DNA from 3 places in the Janthinobacterium sp. SUN120 genome. Region 2 is predicted to be linked to each of the others. Evidence: predicted binding sites of a transcription regulator. Region 2 holds the regulator's gene; each other region holds the start of a gene.
What was found. The regulator FNR, encoded in region 2, switches genes on or off when oxygen is low (the NO sensors DNR and NnrR bind a similar motif). The targets are predictions, from matches to a motif close to TTGATNNNNATCAA.

Region 1 (4,933 bases), on a different contig from region 2:
GCCTGGCAAGGCGCTGCCCTGCTGGCCGTGACAGGGTTGCTGGGCGGCTACTTGCAGGTGGCCATCTTTACGTGGATACAGCGGCGCGTGGCGCCCGCCATGCTGGGCCGGGCGATGGCCCTGTTCATGGGCATCTTCCTGGGACTGGCGCCGCTGTCGGCGGCGGCCACGGGCGCGCTGCTGCGCCACCTGAGCGTTGGCGAGCTGTTCTGCGGCGGCGGCGCCCTGCTGCTGGCGGCCGCCGTGGCGGCCGCATTATTTACCGCCATCCCGCGCATCGCCGGACCGGAAACGATTACCCAAACGATATCGGAGAAGTAAAACATGGACAAGACACGACAGGCAACATTGAAAGCGCACTACCGGCAACAGCCGCCGCCGCTGGGCATCATCGCCTTGCGGCACTTGCCCAGCGGGCGCACCTTGCTCGACAGCAGCCGCAACGCGCCCGGCATGCTGAACCGGCACCGCTTCGAGCTGAACCTGGGCAAGCACCGCAACGCCCTGCTGCAGGCGGACTGGCGGCGCGACGGCGCGGCGGCCTTTTCCTGCGCCGTCATCGATACGCTCAAGCTGCCCGACGACCCCGCCTTCGATGCGGACGCCGAACTGGGCGCCTTGCTGGACTTGCACCGCGCACAGTGGCTGGAGCAAGGCCAGCCGCTGTATTGAGCGGCATTGCTTTACACTTGCGCACTCAAGCATTTCGCAACGGATAAAATGGACGCCATGAACGATCACACCCTCCCGTCGCCGGACGCCGATGGCGCGCTGGACTTTTGCCTGCGCCTGGCGCGCGCCCAGGCGCTCATCGTGCGCCGCTTCGACAGCGCCCTGGGCAATTTGCATGGCCTGAGCTTCAGCGACTATCAATTGCTGTACCAGCTGCAGCGCGCGCCCGGTGCGCGCCTGCGCCGCATCGACCTGGCCGAGCGCCTGGCGTTGACGGCCTCGGGCGTCACGCGCTCCTTGATGCCACTGGAAAAGATTGGCCTGGTGGCACGCCAGGCCGATGCGCGCGACGCCCGCGTCGGCTATGCCGTGCTGACTGCCGCCGGCCAGGAATTGCTGGGACATGCGAGCGCCACCGCGCAGGCGGTGGGGCGCGAATTGCTGCAGGATGCGCCGGCAGAACAGCTGGGAGCGCTTTCAGCCCTCCTGGGCCGGCTGGCCGGCTGACGACGCTACACGAGCGCCAGCCTGCGCAGGCGCCGCGTCGATGGCCAGTGTTCCACGCCCGCTTCGGCGCGGATGGCGGCGCAGCCCGCCAACACCCGCTCGATGGCCGCCCCGTCGAGCCCCGCATTGAGGGTCAGGCGCACGAGGGCGCGGTTCTTCGCCGTTGCCGGGGCGCAAAACATGGCGCCGTAAATGCCTTGCCGCTCCAGCGCCTGGCGCAGGACCAGGGTGGCCAGTTCGCCGCCCGCCTCCAGCGCCACGATCTGCTCCGTGCCATCGCTGACGTTGTAGCCCAGCTCGCGCAAGCCTTCGCGCACCTGCAGCGTATGGCGTTGCAGGGTGGCGCGCCGCCCGTCGGCGGCCATGATGAAATCGAGCGCCGCGCCCAGCCACGCCAGCTCGTGCGCCAGCAAACAGGAACTGAAGATGGCGGGGCGTGATTCGGACAAAAAATAGCCCTTGAAACGGCTGGAACAGCTGATGAAACCGGCGCGGCCCGCGAAGGCCTTGGCCAGCGACGCCGTGCGGAAATGCACGCGGTGGCCCAGTCCCCACGCCTCCACCAGGCCCGCGCCCTGCGGGCCATGCGTGCCCAGCGAGTGCGACTCGTCGACCACCACCACGCAGTCGCTGCGCTCGGCGATGTCGAGCAATTCCAGCAGCGGCGCCAGGCTGCCATTGGTGCTGTACAGGGCGTCGACGACGATCACCCCGCGGCCATGCTTTTCCACTTGCCGCCGCAAGTGCGTCATGTCGTTGTGCAGGAAGGGCACGGCCTGGGCCTGCGCCGACAACACGCCTTCCCACAGCGAGGCGTGGGCCTGCATGTCGAGGTAGACGGGAATGCCGGGGCTGGCGATGCACTGGATCAGCCCGACGTTGGCCGCCATGCCGGACTGCGCCAGGATGCCGTCCTCGCTGCCCATGAAGCGGGCCAGCCGGCTTTCCAGCCGGTGTTGTTCGCTGCCTTCCTGCAAGTACACGGCCGACATCAGCATGCCCCCCGCATTCGCCTGCAGGGACGCCACCTGGGCCGCCACCAGCGCAGGCTCGGCGGCGATGGACAGGTAGTCATTGCCGGCCAGGAAAATGGCATGGGCGGGTGTCGGTTGCCAGGCATGGGGATGCTGGCCGCCCAGCAGCTTTTCGATGCGCGTGACGTGGTGCGCATCCATGCGCCGCACGATGTAGTCTGGCAAGCAGTGTTCTGCGCGGACGAAGGATGGGGCGTGCAAGCTGGTAGCGATGGTCATGAGTTTTCTCCTAGGGAAAGGTTTGCTGCGGCTTAAAGCCTTGACCGTCTCGCGAACCCATCCATTGACGTATATCAATGTCCGATGAGATAACCGTTCAACCAGGAAAATTTACGCGATGATAATGTTCTGAAGAGAATCAAGGCAGAGTCATGACGCAGCAATTGCAAGGACGATGGACACACTGGCGCAGGCGCCTGCTCCATTCGCTGCTGCATGAACGCATGCCCCATGAAAACCTGGCCGGCAGGGTCGCCATGCTGGCCGCCGTGGGCACGGTGGCGATGCCGCTGTACTACCTGCTGTGGAATTACTTTTTTCCGCAAGCCTATGAAAACCTGACCTTGCGCCTGACGGGCGTGGGCATCTGCGCGGTCGGCCTGTTTGCGCGCCACTTCTCGGCCCGCTGGCTGTCGCGCTACCTGCTGTTCGCGCTCAGCTACATCCTGCCCTTCTTCTTTACCTTCATGTTTCTGATGAACCACGCGTCGTCCATCTGGAGCGAATCGCTGCTGATCGGCCTCGTCGTGCTGTTTCATTTCGAAACGAAGCTGGCTTGCCGCGCCTACCTGATCGGCACCAGCACCGCCTGCCTCGCCGTCATCCTGCAGGGAGAAGGCGACTTCCTGCTGCAGCGTGAAGTGCTGCAGCAACTGCCCGTGCACTGGTTCACCATAGCCGCGCTGTCCGTGGTGAAAGTGGGCAGCAAGGTGCTGGAACTGGAACGGCTGGCCGGCCTGTCCGCCGGGCTCGGTTCCGTGGCACACGAACTGCGCACGCCGCTGACCAGCGTGGAAGCCAATGTACGGGGCATGCGCCGGCTGCTGCCGCAGCTGGCCGGCCAGACGCACGACTTGCCGCCGCTGCAGGAAGCCCTGTCGCGCATCCAGTTCGAAGTGCGCCACATGCAGCACATGATCGATTTGTTCCTGATGAGCGCCAGCGCCGTGAACCGCAACCTGCAACCCAGCCAGGCGCTGTCGATGCTGGCGATGGTGAATTCCGTGCTGAAGCGCTACCCATTCACCGGCAACAGCCAGCGCAGCCGCGTCAAGGTGGACGTGCGCGCCGACTTCCAGTTCGCCGGCCAGGACGAACTGTGCGTGGTGATCCTGCTAAACCTGCTGAGAAACGCGCTGAAAGCCATCCAGCGGGCCGGCAAGGGCCGCGTGCGCATCATCATCGACGGCGCCCGCCCCGTGCCCAGGCTGCTGTTCATCGACACGGGCTGCGGCATCGCGAAGAACCGCCTGCCGCTGATCTTCGAGCGTTTTTATTCGTATCCCGTGCATAACGGCAGCGGCATCGGCCTGGCCCTGTGCCGGCAGATCATCACGGCCTGGCAGGCGCGCATCCGCTGCGTGTCGCGCGAGCATGCGTATGCGATTTTCATCCTGGAATTTCCCCAGCCCCTGCCTGCCCGCTTACAACCCTCTTCCCCCGCAAGGTGATGCATGCAACTGCCCGTCTACTCCCATCCGACCCTGACCGTATTGATCGATGACAGCGATTCCTTCCTGAAAAGCCTGGCGTTCCAGCTCGATCCCGCGCTGGCGCGCCTGACCTTTCATGACACCAGCAGCGCGCTGCACTGGCTGCGTCACAGCACGCAGCCGGGCGAGACGCCGCTGCACGTCAATTTCGACACGCAAAACCTGCCGCGCGACCAGCGCAACGTGGCGCTCGACCTCGAACGCATCTGGCGCATCAGCGGCCAGGCGCAGCGCTTTGCCGTGCCTTCCGTGCTGGTGGTCGATTATTCGATGCCGCAGATGAATGGCCTGGAATTCTGCCAGGCCGTGCGGGACTTGCCGTGCAAGAAGATTTTATTTACGGGCGCGGCCGATGAAAAAGTGGCCGTGACGGCCTTCAACCGGGGCTTGATCGACCGCTACATCAAGAAGAGCGACGACGATGCGCTCGATATCCTGGAACAGGAAATCGTTTCCCTGCAACGCGAATTCTTCCTGCAGCAGTCGGACACCGTGCGCGACTTGCTATTGCTGCATGACTATAGTTTCCTGCAAGACGAAGCCATGGCCGCCGTCGTGCAGGAGCTGTGCCGGCGCCATGGCTTTGTCGAGTTCTATATTTTCCCGAATCCCTGCGGCATCCTGTTTTTCACGCGCGACGGCCAGGCCCGCCTGATGATCATCGAGACGGAACGCAGCCTGCACACGCAGTACGAAATGGCGCGCGACAGCGACGCGCCCGAGTCCCTGCTGCTGGCCTTGCTGGAAATGCGCGTGATCCCGTACTTTTCCGATGCCGACAGCGACGGCATGTATGCGGCGCACATCGGCGAAAACTGGTTCCGCTACTGCGCCGCGCCGACCATCTGCCTGGGACGCGAAACCTATTTCTGGGCCCTGTTCGACGTGCCGCCGCACCAGCTGGGCCAGCCGGTCATGTCCTACGCGCAATTTTTACGCGCGCAGGCGGACGACAGCGTGGGCGCCTAGTCCTTAGCTTTCCCGCAAGGTTTGCAGCGGCGGATGTTT
Region 2 (4,933 bases):
CCGCCGAAGCGCCGCGTGATGCTCTGGTCGCCCTGGGAAAATGCGGCAAACAGCTGCTGTTGCTGCAGTTCCGTCATGCCGATGCCCGTGTCGCGCACTTCGAAGCGCAGCCAGGCGCGGCCGTTTTCGTTCTCGGCCAGGCTGACGGCCACCACCACTTCGCCGCTCTCCGTGAACTTGATGGCGTTGCCGGCCAGGTTGACGAGGATTTGCTGCAGGCGCTGGGCGTCGCCCACGAGGCGCCGCGGCACGTCGGGCTCGACGGCGATGGCCAGTTCCAGCTCCTTTTCGCCCGCATTCATCGTCATCGTCGTGGCCAGGGTATTCATGACTTCATCGAGGTCGAATTCGACGGGCGACAACTCCATGCGCCGCGCCTCGATCTTCGAATAGTCGAGCACGTCATTGAGGATGCCCAGCAGCGACTGGCCCGCCACTCTGACCATGGTCAGATACTTGCGTTGTTCCGTGTCGAGCCTGGTATTGCCCAGCAAATACACCATGCCCAGTACGGCATTGAGGGGCGTGCGGATTTCATGGCTCATGTTGGCCACGAAATCGCTCTTCGCGCGGTTGGCCGCCTCGGCCCGGTCGCGTTCCTGTTCCAGCTCCGCCGCGCGCGATTCGAGTTCCTGCTGCAGGCGGTCGCGTTCGCTCATCAGGCCGTTGAACGCTTCCGTCAGTTCGCCGATCTCGTCGCGCTGCTGCACCGGCACGGGCGTGAAGCGGCTGCCGCTGGTGCGCAGGGCTTGCAGGGTGTCGCGCAGGCGCACCAGCGGCGACAGCAGGCGCACGGTGACCCAGCCCAGAACAAAGGCGGCCAGCAGCGAGGCGAGGATGCTCCACAGCACCAATCGGTACAGCACGCCATCGAACGGTTCGAAGGCATCCTCGACGGGGAGCGAGGCGGCCAGCAGCCAGTTCACGGATTTCAGGCGCTTGAAGCTGTTGACGGCCGTGATGCCGCGGCTGTTGGTGCTGACCATGCTGCCTTCGCCATCTTCCTTCAGCAACTGGGTCGTCGTCAGGTTGGCGTTCGGCTTGCGCGGTTGCAGCAAGCGGCTGGTATCGGGGTGCAGCACGTAGCGCGGCACGGCGCCGCGCGTGAGAATGAAGTAATAGCCGTTCTTGCCGATCTTTTCCGAGCGCAGGCGCCCCAGCAGATTGTCCTTGTACAGGCGCAGCACGCCGATCACTACGCCGGCCACCTGGCCATCGGCGGCCAGCACGGGCGCCACCATCTGCACGATGGGCATGCCGCTCGACTTGCCCAGCATCGGTTCGGTGATCATGGGCTGGCGCGTGCGCAGGACGGTCTGGAAATACTCGCGCTCGGCGACGTTGATGCCGGCGCGCCCCGCCACTTCCGGCATGTCGGCCACGACGGCGCCATGCGCGTCGAGCACCAGCACGTCATCGAACAGCACCAGCATCGAGCGGCGCGAATAGTATTCGCGCAATTGGGCGGGCCGGGCGATCAATTCCGGCGGCTGCTGTCGGGCCGTCAGGGTGACGATCTGCAGCAGCATGCCCAGCTTGTCGTCGAGCTCGGCAGCGGTGCGGGTGATCAGGGACGATTGCTGGCTCAGCAGTACTCGGGTGAAGTCGTCGCGCATGTGCTGCACCTGGATCATGGTGACCAGCGCGATCATGGCGATCGAGGTCAGGCTGGTGGCCAGCGCGACTTTTGCTTTAATGCCGAGAGGCTTCATGATTTCCTTTTCAGTACCGGGCGGCACAGGCGGCAGATAATGCTGTCAGGAATTTTCCTATCAATGCCCCAGCTTGGCAAGCGCCGCCGCGCAAATTGCCCGCCCCGTACGGGCTTTTGACGATGTTGCCATATAATTAAAGGCTGGACGTCGTTTATTCGCCGAATTTACGGTGAAATTGGTATACGGCAACCCTGTATGCGGCTGTATGCAGTAAACTTGTTGTTGCATTTTCTAAAAGGTACCGACATGACTGAAGCGCTACTCACTCCAACCTTGCCCACCGTGAACGTGGAGGCGTTGCGTGCGCGATGCTCGACCTGCAGCATGCATCAATTGTGCCTGCCGATGGGCCTCGATGTGGGCGACATGGACAGGCTGGACCAGATCATCGGCCGCCGCCGCAAGATTGTGCGCGGCGCCTCGCTGTTCCGTATCGGCGACTCGTTCCAGAACCTGTATGCGATCCGCCTGGGGCATTTCAAGACGTACCAGATCAATCCGGGCGGCGAAGAGCAGGTGACGGGCTTCCAGATGGCGGGCGAACTGCTGGGCATGGACGCCATCAGCGCCGACCGCCACCACTGTAATGCGGTGGCGCTGGAAGACAGCGAAGTGTGTGAAATCCCGTTTTCCAGCCTGGAACAATTGCTGGGCAATATGCCGACCCTGCTGCGCCATTTCCACCGCATGATGAGCCAGGAAATCACGCGCGAGCAAAGCGTCATGCTGTTGCTGGGCAATATGCAGGCGACGCAGCGCTTTGCCGCCTTCATCGTCAACCTGGCGTCGCGCTATGAAGCGCGCGGCTATTCGGGCAGCAATTTCCAGCTGCGCATGTCGCGCGAGGAAATCGGCAACTACCTGGGCCTGACCATCGAGAGCGTCAGCCGCCTGCTGTCGAAGTTCAAGAAGGAAGGCTGGCTGCGCGTCTCGAACCGGGAAATTGAAATCCTGCAGCCGGCGAAACTGAAGGCGATTACGGCCGGCACGGACACCTGCAAATAACAGCACCGTCAAAACCTGCTGCGCGTCGCGCTTTGCGGCCTGCGATGCTCGCTGTGCTATAGCACAGCTGCGCTTCTCAACCACAAATCACTGCCGCTCGCTACGGTTTTCCCAGCGCTGTACGTTATAGCTCTTCATCCGCATGCAGCGCGATGCTGCGCTGCAGGGGCCAGGTCCAGATGCCGGACAGGCGCCACTCGCGTTTGTCGTTTTCCACCAGCACTTGCCAGCGGCTGCGCTCGAGCATCGGCAGCGCCACGGAAAAATTGCCGGCCGCATCGGGTTGCACCAGCACCTTGATATCCTTTTCCGGCAGGGTCGCATGCGCCAGGTGCAGCTGCAAAGGCGCCTGATAGGCCTTGCCGAAGCTGTGCACGGAACCGGTCAGGCGCGCTTGCGCCACGTCATACGACAGGCGCGTATCCATCGCCAGGTCGCTGGCGATCGTGTCGCGCTTCAAATCCTGGTTGATCGCCTTGCCCTGCTTGTAATAATCGCCCACCACCAGCGCATCGGGCTGCGTAAACGCGATATAGCCCATGAAGCTGCCGACGACCACGGACAGGCCGGGGCCGATCATCAGCAGCCATGGCCAGCGATGCTTGTACCACGGTGCAACGGGTGCTTGCAGTTTCAGACTGTCGGACATGGTGTTTCTCCTGTGTAATCAGCCAGTCCCCGCATGGGGACCGGCCTTCCTGCAACTTCGTGGCGGCGGCGAGGGCACCCGGTCCCCGTCCGCCTTTCCTTGTTAACGTGGCACGATGAATACCGCGCTTTCACGCACATGCAGCGATGGGTCGTCCAGCGATTGCAATTCGATCGCAATCTTGTTCGAGCCCTTCTCTCCCACGCCGTGCGGCACGCGCAGGCGGATCGGCCAACCCAGCGTTTCCGTCGGCTGCAAGGTCACTTCTTCGCGCGTCAGCAAGGTCAGGCCCGGCAAGCCGGAAGCGCTGATTTTGAAATGCTGGCTTTGCTCCGACGTGTTCATGATCTGCAGGCGGTAGACGTTTTCGATCATGCCGTCTTCCACTTCGCGTCCCATGGAACCGCGGTCGCGGATCACGTCCATTTTCAGGGGCGTGCGCAGGGCCAGCGAAGTACACACGGCGATGATGATCAGGGCCAGGATGGAAGTGTAGATCAAGACGCGCGGGCGCATGGCGCGCTGGCGTATCTGCTTCGAATTGAAGTTGTTTTCCATCGCATGGTCGGTACTGTAGCGTACCAGTCCCCGTGGCCGGTCGACCTTGTCCATCACGCTGTTGCAGGCATCGACGCAAGCGGCGCAACCGATGCATTCATACTGCAGGCCGTTACGGATATCGATGCCGGTCGGACACACCTGCACGCACAGGGTACAGTCGATGCAATCGCCCAGCTTGTCGTTGTTGCCGGCCTTCTTGCTCATGGCGCCACGTGGTTCGCCGCGCTTGGCATCGTAGGTGATGATCAGGGTATCCTGGTCGAACATGGCGCTCTGGAAGCGCGCGTAGGGGCACATGTATTTGCACACTTGCTCGCGCAGCCAGCCCGCGTTGCCGTAGGTTGCCAGGCTGTAGAACAAGACCCAGAACCATTCCCAGGGACCGAAATTGAGCGTGGTCACCGACTGCGCCAGTTCCTTGATCGGCGTGAAGTAGCCGACAAAGGTAAAGCCCGTCCACAGGGCGATGGCGCCCCATACCAGGTGCTTGGCCGTCTTCTTGAACGCCTTGCGCACGGAGGGGCCCTGCTTGTCGAGGGCCATGCGTGCGCTGCGCGTGCCCTCGATGCGGCGTTCGACCCACAGGAAAATTTCCGTGTATACCGTTTGCGGGCAAGAGAACCCGCACCACACCCGCCCGGCAATGGCCGTGACGAGGAACAACAAATACGCACAGATGATCAGCAGGGCCGCCAGATAGATGAAATCCTGGGGCCACAGCACGACGCCGAAAATGTAGAACTTGCGTGTGGTCAAATCGAACAGCAGGGCTTGCCTGCCATTCCAGGTCAACCACGGCAAGCCGTAGAACGCGAGCTGGGTAAGCCATACGCATACCCATCGCCAGGTAGCGTAGCGTCCTTTGGCCTCGCGAGGGTAGATTTGCTCGCGGGCCGCATACATCTTGATGACTTGAGGTTCCATTTTTACTTTGCGGGTGCCTGCGGATTCGACAGGCTCCAGACATACGCCGACAGCACGTGTACCTTGGATTCGCCGAGGA
Region 3 (4,933 bases), on a different contig from region 2:
CCGCGCACTGGGCGTCGATGCGGCCCGCCATCACCAGGTCCGTCTGGCCGGCCACCAGGTCGATGGCGCCGGAACGCAGTTTTTCGATGGCGCGCGAGCGCAGGATGGCCGGGCGGCGGGCGCGGCGCGCCACGCTCCAGCTGATGCCGCCGCCGGCGGCCAGCAGCCACGCGGCCAGTCCCAGGCCCAGCTGCCACTGCATCACGCCCAGCGCCACGCCCGCCAGCAAGGCCGCGCACAGGGCCGTGAAGGCGGGCACCAGCAGGCGCAGGTACAGCGATTCGAGCGCATCGATATCGGCCGTCAGGCGGAACAGCAGCTTGGCGGGCTGGCGCAGCAGGCGGCTGGCCGCTTCCGGGCGCGACCAGCCGCGAAACAGTTGCACGCGGATGCTGGCCAGCGCGGCGAACGTGGCGTCGTGCGTGACGAGGCGTTCCGCATAGCGCGAACCCGTGCGGCCGATGGCCAGCAGGCGGATGCCGGCCGACGGGCCGAACACGTCGAACAGGATGGCCGTCGAGGCATGCAGGCCGGCAATCGACGTGGCCGTGATGAACCAGCCGGACAAGCCCAATAAGGCCATGCCGGACACCGCCGTCAGGGCCGCCAGCAAGGCGCCCCCGATCAGCTTGCCTGGTTGGGCCAGCAGTAATTGCCGCAGGACGGGATGCGAGATCAATGTGGTGTTCATGCGCGCAACTCCTGTGCCTGCGCCAGGGCATCGACCTGCACCGTGCGCTGCAGGCGCCCGGCCAGCACGGGGTCGTGCGTGGCGACGATCATCGTCTTGCCTTTCGCCAATTCCAGCAAGGCGTCCGTCACGCGCGCCGCCGTTTCGCTGTCCAGGTGGGCCGTCGGTTCATCGACCAGCAGCAAGTCCGCGTGCGGATGCAGGACCACGCGGGCCAGGGCCAGGCGCACGGCTTCGCCGCCGGACAAGCCCTGCCCGCCATCGCTGAGCATGACGGCCGGCTGCGCCTGCGCCACGGCAGCCAGGTCGGCCAGGTGCAGCGCCTGCGTCACTTGCGCGGCATGCGCGCCGACGCGGCCCAGGGTCACGTTCTGGCTGACGGAGGCGGCAAACACGTGGGGACGCTGGCCCATCCACGCCATGCGCTGGCGCAAGGTATTCACGGTGCCGTCGGTCAGGCGCACGCCGCCGATGCGGATCTCGCCGCCGCTGGCGGGCAGCAGGCCGGCCAGCAGGGACAGCAAGGTGGTCTTGCCGGCGCCGCTGGCGCCCAGCAGGGCCACATGTTCGCCGGCGCGCACGGTCAGGTCGAAGCCGTCGAAGACGGGCGCCTCGCCGGGATGGGCAAAGCGCAGTTGATGGATATCAATAGCGGGCGGCGGCGCCACCGCCATGGCGGCGGCGGAGACGGCAGCGGCTGCCACGCCGGCGCCGGGCAGGGGCACGCCTTCGGCCGCCAGGTCGTGCAGGCCGGCCAGGCCCGCTTCGCCGGCCGCCTTGTCGTGCCAGACGGCGGCCAGTTCGCGCAAGGGTTCGAAAAACGCGGGCGCCAGCAGCAGGATGAACAAGCCCTGCCCCAGGCTCAGTTCGCGGCCCCAGGTGCCGAAATTGATGCTGCCCAGCAAGGAGAAACCGATAAACGCGGCCACCATGGCGACACCGAGCGCGGAAAACAGTTCCAGCACGGCGGACGACAGGAAGGCGATGCGCAGCACCACCATCGTGCGCCGGCGCACGGATTGCGACGAAGCATCCAGGCGTTCGGCCGTGACATCGACGGCATCGAGCGCGCGCAGGGTGGCCAAGCCGCGCAGGCGGTCCAATAGAAAGGCGTTCATGCTGCCCATCTCCACCATCTGCGCGCGGCTGGCCGCTTGCGCACCCATGCCCACGAGGGCCATGAAGACGGGAATCAGGGGCGCGGCGATGAGCAGGATCAGCGCGGCGATCCACGACAGGGGCGTCACCACGGCGAGGATCACGAGCGGCACGAGCATGACTTTCCAGCGCGCGGGCTTGTAGCGCACCAGGTAGGGCACGATGGCTTCGGCCTGCTCGGCGATGACGCTGGCCGCCTGGCCCGACTGGGCGCGCTGGCGGTCCAGCGGCGAACGGTGCGCCAGCGCTTGCGCCACTTGCACGCGCAAGGTGGACAGGTGGTCGCGCGCCGCCGCATACATGCGCCGCGCGCCCCACGCTTCGCAGCCGGCGCGCAGCACGCCCAGCAGCAGCACGCCGGCGGCCGGCAACAGGGCCGCGCGCCAGGGTGCACCGGCCAGCATGGCTTGCACGGCCCAGGCCAGCAAGGCCGCTTGCGGCAGCCACAGCAAGGCGGCGCCGCCCTGCGCCAGGCTGGCGGCACGGGGAAGGATAAAGCGGGGCAAGGACAGCGGCGTGGTAGGCATATCTATACTTTTTGAGTTTTCAGAATTTTCTGTAAATTCGATATTTTGTATAATACTGCGAAACATGACATATATCAATTGACCCTGCGGGTGTGGCGTGAAAAAATTCAGATAATTATGAAAACTCAACATATCCAAATGACGCCGCTGATCCTGACCTTCGTCAGCCATTTCGGCGAGATGGGCAGCCGCTGGGGCTTTAACCGGACAGTGGGGCAAGTGTACGCCTTGTTGTTTGTCGCAGAGCATCCTTTACACGCGGATGAAATCGCGGAACACCTGAGTTTTTCACGCTCGAACGTGAGCATCGGCTTGAAGGAATTGCAGGGCTGGGGCTTGATCCGCCAGTCGCGCATCCCCGGCGACCGGCGCGAGTATTTTTCCTCGCTGGGTGATGTGTGGCAAATCTTCCGCGTGGTGGCCGCCGAGCGCCGCCGCCGCGAAGTGGCGCCCACCCTGACGGTGCTGCGCGAATCGCTGCTGGCGCCGGCCACGGAACCCGTCGACCAGTATGCGCAGGAGCGCATGCGCGAAATGTATGAACTGGTCGACCTGGCCAACACCTGGTTCGACGACTTGCAGCGCCTGTCGCCCGAATCGATGGCGCAGCTGATGAAAATGGGCGCCAAGGTGCAAAAGCTGCTCAATGCCAAGGATCGCTTGTTCGGCGTCAGCAATAACAACGACTGAAACCCGCCTCCCCTCTCCCTACTCAATGCATTGCTAGCACAAGCTAGCGTGCCTTGTCACGCCATTTCCGCTCGCCGCGCAGGCTTTCGCCAGCACAGCCATACATAGCCGTATGCGATGTTGTCAAGCATGCCAATAGCATTATTTAAATTGTATTAATTTACATCAAGACTAAGCTTGCATATGCGTACTCACGCAAAGGCGACCGGGCGACAAGTCGACCTCCCTGACCGGACGGCGCGCACCCTGAAGCAGTGAAATGTCTGCAATAAAATAAAAGGGGATTTTCATGAAAAGCATAACAAGCATTGCCATACGGGCATCCATGCTGGCCGCCCTGACGGCCTGCATGGGCGTGGCACAGGCTGCTACATGGGTCGATGTGGGACCGGCCAGCGGTTTCAGCATCGAAGGCAGCACCGTCACTTACTCGCCGTCACCTGCCCTCATGGTGAAATACTATAACGACAATCTCGTGCCGCAGAGTCCCACCGACATCCAGGGCTATATCAACGGCGTTTTCGGCACCAGCCTGGGTGCGGCCGTCTCGTTTTGCGACAATGCCACCTCAGGCTGCACCGCGGGCACCACGGCAGGCGCCAGCGGCGGGGTGAATTCCTTCACGAGTGCGGCGGCCTATGATTACCTGGCCATCCATTTCGGCCAGGGCGAACTGGTCTTCCAATGGGCAGCGCCCGTCGCAGCCGGCACGACCTTCACGGTGGCAGGCTTGCCCAAGGACCTGAGCAATTACCGCGCCTACGTTTCCGCCGTCCCTGAACCGGAAACCTATGCCATGCTGCTCGCCGGCCTGGGCCTGCTCGGCGTCCTGGCGCGCCGCCGCCAGGCAAAATAAGAGCATCGGGCAAGACCCGCAACACGGCGCCGGCGCACCCATGTTTACAGCGCGCTTGCGCCGCGCCACCCACTCTTTACACCGCCTTTATGCCTCTCCCGCTATGCTGACCGGCATCTTCAGTCACCGTTGCGAGGGAGCCCACATGCATGAATCCCCATTCCAGCCGCGCGCGCGCCATGCGCTGCGCCAGCACTTGCCCGTGCGCGAACGGCTGCGCCTGGCACGCCTGGCCAGCAAGAAAGTGCTGTCGCTGTGTTCCGCGCTGCTGTGCGCGGCGCCGCTGCTGTATTTGCTGAGCTTAGTGCTGGGCGCGCAGCCCTGAACAGCTGCGCGGAAACCGGATGTGGGGGAAAGATGGGGTGCGTTGCGGCAGCTTGGCGCCGCATGATCGTGGCCAGTATGAAACTGGTCCGCCCAGAGGGAATCGAACCCCCATTCACGGTTTAGAAGACCGTTGTCCTATCCGTTGAACGATGGGCGGAGAGGTGCAGTATTTTAATCCATGCGCGCCAGCAATGAAATGCCAGCGCGGAATAGAAAACGGGCTGTCATTTCTGACAGCCCGCTTATGACTTTGGTCGGAGTACAAGGATTCGAACCTTGGACCCCCTGGTCCCAAACCAGGTGCGCTACCGGGCTGCGCCACACTCCGAAGACAAGATAATAACGCCCCCACCCAATTTCGTCAATTGCCATAGACGAATTAGATGGAAATAACTATCGCTCCCTGCCTTTATGCACCGACCTTGTCGGCAATGCGGCGCGCCATCGACTCGGCCTTTTCCTTATCTTTCGCCTCCACCATCACGCGGATCAGCGGCTCGGTGCCGGAAGCGCGGATCAGCACGCGGCCCGTGTCGCCCAGCTCGGCCTCGACCAGTTCTTTCTCGGCCACCATGGCGGCATTTTTTTGCCAGTCGAAACCGGGCGCCACGCGCAGGTTGATCAGGGTTTGCGGGAACAGCACCAGTTCGGCCAGGCATTGCTGCAGGCTCTGGCCGCTGCGCT

Region 1: the regulator FNR is predicted to act here: its motif matches at 2,497-2,510, upstream of cqsA (alpha-hydroxyketone-type quorum-sensing autoinducer synthase).
Region 3: the regulator FNR is predicted to act here: its motif matches at 2,441-2,454, upstream of cydD (thiol reductant ABC exporter subunit CydD).

The regions. Positions count from the first base shown of each region.
Region 1 is NZ_JAPUBW010000002.1:823,957-828,889, forward strand. Features, by position in the region: gene O0879_RS13410 (MFS transporter) at 1-321, shown strand, start outside; gene O0879_RS13415 (GIY-YIG nuclease family protein) at 325-672, shown strand; gene O0879_RS13420 (MarR family winged helix-turn-helix transcriptional regulator) at 730-1,179, shown strand; gene cqsA (alpha-hydroxyketone-type quorum-sensing autoinducer synthase) at 1,185-2,432, opposite strand; gene O0879_RS13430 (HAMP domain-containing sensor histidine kinase) at 2,585-3,883, shown strand; gene O0879_RS13435 (response regulator) at 3,887-4,894, shown strand; gene O0879_RS13440 (FtsX-like permease family protein) at 4,898-4,933, opposite strand, start outside.
Region 2 is NZ_JAPUBW010000004.1:366,143-371,075, forward strand. Features, by position in the region: gene O0879_RS22235 (response regulator) at 1-1,712, opposite strand, end outside; gene fnr (fumarate/nitrate reduction transcriptional regulator Fnr) at 1,962-2,720, shown strand; gene O0879_RS22245 (FixH family protein) at 2,845-3,369, opposite strand; gene ccoG (cytochrome c oxidase accessory protein CcoG) at 3,472-4,854, opposite strand; gene ccoP (cytochrome-c oxidase, cbb3-type subunit III) at 4,857-4,933, opposite strand, start outside.
Region 3 is NZ_JAPUBW010000001.1:1,764,362-1,769,294, forward strand. Features, by position in the region: gene O0879_RS07705 (ATP-binding cassette domain-containing protein) at 1-691, opposite strand, end outside; gene cydD (thiol reductant ABC exporter subunit CydD) at 688-2,376, opposite strand; gene O0879_RS07715 (GbsR/MarR family transcriptional regulator) at 2,515-3,066, shown strand; gene O0879_RS07720 (PEP-CTERM sorting domain-containing protein) at 3,356-3,922, shown strand; gene O0879_RS07725 (hypothetical protein) at 4,068-4,247, shown strand; tRNA gene O0879_RS07730 (tRNA-Arg) at 4,332-4,406, opposite strand; tRNA gene O0879_RS07735 (tRNA-Pro) at 4,501-4,577, opposite strand; gene glmM (phosphoglucosamine mutase) at 4,659-4,933, opposite strand, start outside.